Tistrella mobilis: one gene and its partner. The main gene of each other region encodes a partner of the protein of the gene in region 2 in a complex. Links are inferred from orthologs where the notes say so. Each region holds a gene or a part of one and is shown on either strand. Other genes may lie near its edges.

What was found. The genes of interacting proteins can lie anywhere in the genome.
Region 1: the proteins of P7L68_RS25760 (region 2) and P7L68_RS00120 are in contact, whole or in part, in a solved structure (PDB 2NS1), measured with the Escherichia coli proteins. The link is inferred for Tistrella mobilis from one-to-one orthologs.

What each region holds. Positions count from the first base shown.
Region 1 is NZ_CP121014.1:38,247-41,142, forward strand. What follows is about bases 1-2,823. They hold P7L68_RS00120 (ammonium transporter), read right to left. Parts: upstream 2,177-2,823; coding sequence 824-2,176; downstream 1-823. Other genes in these bases: P7L68_RS00115 (LLM class flavin-dependent oxidoreductase), read right to left, coding at 1-606; P7L68_RS00125 (TauD/TfdA dioxygenase family protein), read right to left, coding at 2,490-2,823. Outside these bases: more of P7L68_RS00125, read right to left, coding at 2,824-2,896. UniProt on the Escherichia coli protein: Involved in the uptake of ammonium/ammonia (NH(4)(+)/NH(3)). Transport is electrogenic. Following sequestration of NH(4)(+) at the periplasmic face, NH(4)(+) is deprotonated and neutral NH(3) is transported into the cytoplasm.
Region 2 is NZ_CP121017.1:4,475,849-4,478,853, forward strand. What follows is about bases 72-3,003. They hold P7L68_RS25760 (P-II family nitrogen regulator), read right to left. Parts: upstream 1,741-3,003; coding sequence 1,402-1,740; downstream 72-1,401. Other genes in these bases: amt (ammonium transporter), read right to left, coding at 72-1,374; P7L68_RS25765 (UbiH/UbiF/VisC/COQ6 family ubiquinone biosynthesis hydroxylase), read left to right, coding at 2,099-3,003. Outside these bases: more of amt, read right to left, coding at 49-71; more of P7L68_RS25765, read left to right, coding at 3,004-3,005. UniProt on the Escherichia coli protein: Involved in the regulation of nitrogen metabolism. Regulates the activity of its targets by protein-protein interaction in response to the nitrogen status of the cell.

The DNA.
Region 1 (2,896 bases), on a different replicon or contig from region 2:
CAGCCAGCCGTTTTCACCCGCCAGCCTGAGAGTGGGCGAGGATGCCGACAGCCCCGTCACCCCGATGGGCGGGTAGGGCTTCTGCAGCGGCTTCAGGTGATAGCCGGTGGCCTTCTCCGGCTGATCTGCCGGCCGACGCACGGTCCAGAAGCGGCCGCGATATTCGAACGGGCCCTCGCTTTCCCAGAACCGGGTCATGATCTCGATCGATTCCGCGGTCATCTCGCGGTGCACGCCGGCGCGATGGTCGATGTCGAACATTTCAAGGTCCAGGACCGTACCGCTGGCCCCGATGCCGATCATCAGCCGACCGTCCGAGATATGGTCCAGCATGCAGATCCGGTGGGCGAGTTCCGCCGGATGGTGGAACGGCAGCATGAACGCGCCGGGGGCCAGGCGGATGTGCCGTGTCCGCAGGAAGGCCTGGGCGATCAGCAGATCCGGTGACGGGCAGGGCTCGGCCGGCATCATGTAGTGCTCGCCGATCCAGGCCTCGGCGAAGCCGATCCGATCCAGATACTCCAGCGTGTCAAGATCGTGGAAATGGCCGTCGCGGAGTGATCGCGACGCAGGATGCGCGGGCATCAGGAAGGCGCCGAGCTGCATGGATGTCCTCGAATGCCGGAAGCGACGAAGATCATCATCTTATCGGATATAAATACAAACGCAATTTGCAATTAAGAACGGATATTGTTCACGCAGAACGCGATGGAGGATCGCGTGGATACCGGCCGCCCATGTCATTGACGGAACGAAAAATCCCCGCCATCCGGATGGATGGCGGGGATTGTCGGGGTATTCGTCTTGCCGGACGAAACCGGCCTCAGTTGTGATAGGCGGCTTCGCCGTGGCTGGACAGGTCCAGGCCCTCGGTCTCGGATTCCTTGCTGACCCGCAGGCCGACGAGCAGGTCGACGATCTTGTACAGGATCAGGCTGCCGATGCCCGACCAGGCGATGGTGACCAGCACGGCCAGGATCTGGGTCCAGACCTGGTCGGCCATGGTCACGCCGTCGGCATAGCCGATGCCACCCAGCGACGCGCTGGTGAACACGCCGGTGCCGACCGCACCGACGATGCCGCCGATGCCGTGCACGCCGAACACGTCCAGGCTGTCGTCATAGCCCAGCTTGTTCTTCACCACCGTCACGAAGAAGTAGCAGATCGCCGAGGCGATGATGCCGAGCACGATCGCGCCCACCGGGCCGATCAGGCCGGCGGCCGGGGTGACGGCGACCAGGCCGGCGACGATGCCCGAGGCGGCGCCCAGCATCGAAGCCTTGCCGCGGGCCAGGCTTTCGATCACCACCCAGGCGACCAGGGCGCCGGCGGTGGCGGTGAAGGTGTTGATCATGGCAAGTGCTGCGCCGCCGGTGGCTTCCAGGTTGGAACCGGCGTTGAAGCCGAACCAGCCGACCCACAGGATCGCGGCGCCGACCATGGTCAGCGTCATCGAATGCGGGGCCATCATGTCACGGCCAAGGCCGATGCGCTTGCCGACCATGATGCAGCCCACCAGGCCCGCGATGCCGGCATTGATGTGCACCACCGTGCCGCCGGCGAAATCCAGCGCGCCCCAGGCGAAGAGCATGCCGTCGGAATCCCACACCATGTGGGCGATCGGGAAGTAGACGAAGGTGACCCACAGGATCACGAACAGCACCACCGCCGTGAAGCGCATGCGCTCGGCGAAGGCGCCGACGATCAGCGCCGGGGTGATGCAGGCGAAGGTCATCTGGAAGCAGATGAACACGTATTCGGGGATCACCACGCCGTCGGTGAAGGTGGCGGCGACGCTGTCCATGGTGACGCCGGCCAGGAAGGCCTTGTCCAGCCCGCCCCAGAACATGCTGGGGGCATCGCCGAAGGCCATCGAATAGCCCCAGAGCGTCCAGACGATGATCACCACGCCGGTGATCATGGTGCACTGCATCAGCACCGAGAGCATGTTCTTGGCGCGCACCAGACCGCCATAGAACAGCGCCAGACCCGGCAGGATCATGAAGAGGACCAGGATGGTGGAGACCATCATCCAGGCGGTATCGCCCTTGTCCATCGTCACGGCGGCCTCTGTGGCCGCCTCCGCGGCTGCGGGTGCCGCATCCTGCGCCCAGGCCGGCAGCGCCGACAAGGCGAGGGCGGGCGCCGCAGCGAGTAGGGTTTTCAGGTGCTTCATTACTATCCCCTGGTCCTCGAGGAACTGCATGACTGCGAAGCGGTCGAAGTTCGGTCTTCATCGGCGGGCCGGAGAGGCCCGGACGCGGCCATCGCCCCTTTAGGCAAACTTCGCGCCAGTTTGGGAAGTCACGGAAAACTCACCGGAAAAACCCTGGTCTGCTCTGGCGGTGCAGCATGGTGCACGCTCATTGAATGATCAGGCGCCTAAAATGGAGGCAATTGTCACAGACGGGCAGAGACGAAGATGCCGCCCCGTCCGGGGGGACGGGGCGGCATGCCGGGCGCCTGTTACGACGGGTGGGCCCTGCCGGTCAGACCGGCCGGTCGGTCCCCTTGATCGTGGTGCGGTGCATGATGCGCCGGTACTTCACGTCGTCATAGGGGGTGGCCTTGTGCATGGTGCAGCGGTTGTCCCAGATCAGCAGATCGCCTTCCTGCCATTTGTGGCGATAGACGAATTCATCGGAAATCGCGTGGGCGTTGAGCGTGGCCAGCAGGGCCGCCGCCTCTTCCGCCGGCAGGTCCAGGATCTCCTTCACGATGTCCTCGCCCACATAGAGCGACAGCCGGCCGGTCTCGGGATGGGTGCGGACCACCGGGTGCACGACATCCGGGGTGGCGGCGCGCTGGGCATCGGTCAGCGGCTCGCGGTCGCCGAAGGCCTTGTCGTAATAGCCGGCATAGGAATGCACCGCCTTCAGATGGCGGATCTTCGCCT
Region 2 (3,005 bases):
GCGGGACCGGCTGCCGGGGCAGCCGGGTTGTTCCGGTGGGCGGTGGCGTCAGAGGGTCTGCGACCCGCGGCCGAACTCGGGGTAGGCTTCGAGGCCCAGCTCTGCCTTGTCCATGCCGCCATGCTCGACCTCTTCCGAGACCCGGACACCGACGGTGAACTTGATCAGCAGCCAGGCGACGGCCGAGAACACCGCAGTGAAGGCGCCGATCGCGATGATGCCGACGATCTGGGTGCCGAAACTGGCGTCCGCGTTGGTGATCGGCACGGCGATCGTGCCCCAGATGCCGCCGACGAGGTGCACCGGAATGGCACCGACCACGTCGTCGATCTTCAGCTTGTCGAGCAGCGGCACCGTCAGGCTGGCGAGCACACCGCCGACCGCGCCGATCAGAATCGCCCCGCCGATGGAGGGGGTGTCGGGACCGGCCGTGATCGAGACCAGGCCGGCGAGGGCGCCGTTCAGCGCCAGAGTGAGGTCGACCTTCTTGTAGAGCAGCTGCGAGAGGATCATCGCGGCGACGATGCCGCCGGCAGCTGCCATGCTGGTGTTCGCCACGACATTGGCCATGCCGGTGGCGTCGGCACCGGTACCCAGCGCCAGCATCGAGCCGCCGTTGAAGCCGAACCAGCCGAGCCAGAGAACGAAGGTGCCGAGGGTGGCGAGCGCCAGGTTGGAGCCGGGCATCGGGTTCACGCGGCCGTCACGGCTGTACTTGCCGATGCGCGGGCCGATGATGATGGCACCGACGAGCGCGGCCCAGCCGCCGACGGAATGCACCAGGGTGGAGCCGGCAAAATCGACGAAGCCCATTTCCGACAGCCAGCCGCCGCCCCAGACCCAGGAGCCGGTGATCGGATAGCTGATGGTGGTGAGCAGCACGACGAAGAGCAGGAACGACCAGAGCTTGCTGCGTTCCGCAACCGTGCCCGACACCACCGAGGCTGCGGTGGCCACGAAGACCATCTGGAAGAACCAGTCCGACGCCGAGGCGTAGGTGCCGGCCTCGTAGACGATCGCGTCGCCCGTAGCGTCGCTCTGCGACCAGATGGCCAGGCTGCCGATCCAGCCGCCGTCGACGTTCATGTACATCAGGTTGTAGCCGACGAGGTAGAAGGTGATGCCGGCCACGGCGAAGAGCGAGATGTTCTTGAGCAGGATGGTGGCGACGTTCTTGGTCCGGGCCAGGCCGGATTCGAGCATCGCGAAGCCCGCGGCCATCCACATGACCAGGGCGCCGTTGATGATGAACGAGAAGGTGTTGAGGATATACTGAACCTCGGGGTCGACTTCGGCCCGCGCCGGTGCCGCGACGAGGGTGAGAGCGATCGCCGCAAGGGCGGCACGCCGGAAGTTGGTGGCCGTCAGCGCCATCTCTGGTGGGTCTCCTTCCCAGTTGGCTCAGAGAGCGTCCTTGTCGGTTTCGCCCGTGCGGATGCGCACCACACGTTCGAGGTCGAACACGAAGATTTTGCCGTCGCCGATCTTGCCGGTCTGGGCATTGGTCTGGATCGCTTCGATCGCTGCTTCCAGCAGATCGTCGTTGAGGGCGATCTCGATCTTCAGCTTGGGCACGAAATTCACTTCGTACTCCGCGCCGCGATAGATTTCGGTCTGGCCCTTCTGCCGGCCGTAACCCTTCACCTCGGTGACGGTCAGGCCCTGGATGCCCAGATCGGTCAGCGCCTCGCGAACGGCTTGCAGCTTGAAGGGCTTGATGATCGCAGAGATCAGCTTCATGGCGCCCTGTTCCTTTCCCCCGCAGCCTCGATGTTCTGGCGGCCGGCGCCCTGGGCGCCGGCGGTCCGGACGGGACACTTCAAGACCCGTGCCAATTTCGTGTCACCGGCGGGATTCTGCCCTGCAATGCACGATGGACGGGCAATTCACCCGGGGCGGCCCGGCCCGGATGGGGCGATGGCAGATGATTTTGTCTGTTTTTTGTGCAGATTATCCAGCGATGGGCAATTCCTGGTCACGCCATGAATTGCCGGCCATGGCTGGACTTTCGGAACCGGCGGGCCGATCTTGCGCGTCGGGGCCGGGCAAAGCGGCCCGGCGTGACCGAGCAGGCGTGACGGAGCGGAGGCCTATGGAGATGATCACGGGGCAGATGACGGCGGGCGACCTGGTGATCGTGGGCGGCGGGCTGGTCGGCATGACGCTGGGCGTTGCGGCTGCCGCGGCCGGGCTCGATGTGATCATCGTCGATCGTGAGGATCCTACGGCACAGCTCGATTGCGGCTTCGACGGCCGGGCCAGTGCCATTGCCCATGGGTCGAAGCAGGTGCTGGCGGCGATCGGCGTCTGGCCGTTGGTGACGGAGACCGGCGCGATCGAGCACATCCGGGTCACCGACGGCCCCAGCCTGATGCATCTGCATTTCGACCATGCCCAGGTGGGGGAAGAACCGCTGGGCTGGCTGGTCGAGAACCGCCACATGCGAGCTGCCCTGGCGCAGCGTGCCGCGGCACTTGCCGATCGGCTGACCGTGGTGGCCCCGGCAGGCGTGGTCGCGGTGGACCGGCAGGGCGCGCGGGCGACCGTCACCCTGGCCGATGGCCGGGTTTTGCGTGCACCGCTGGTGGTGGCGGCCGATGGCCGCCGGTCACGCCTGCGTGACGAGGCCGGGATCGCGGTGACCGAATGGGGCTATGGGCAGACCGGGCTGGTCTGCACGGTGGCCCATGAATACCCGCACGAGGGTGTGGCGCATGAACGCTTCCTCACCCCTGGCCCCTTCGCCATCCTGCCGCTGGCCGGCAACCGCTCATCGATCGTCTGGACCGAGCGGCACGAAGATGCGGCCCGGATCCAGGTCCTGGACGATGTGCGGTATCTGGAGGAACTGCGTATCCGCTTTGGCGATTTCCTGGGGCAGCTCCGGCTGGAAGGCCCGCGCTTCGCCTATCCGCTGGCGTTGACGCTGGCGCGGCGCTTCGTCGACCGGCGTCTGGCGCTGGTGGGCGATGCCGCCCATGCCATCCATCCGATCGCGGGGCAGG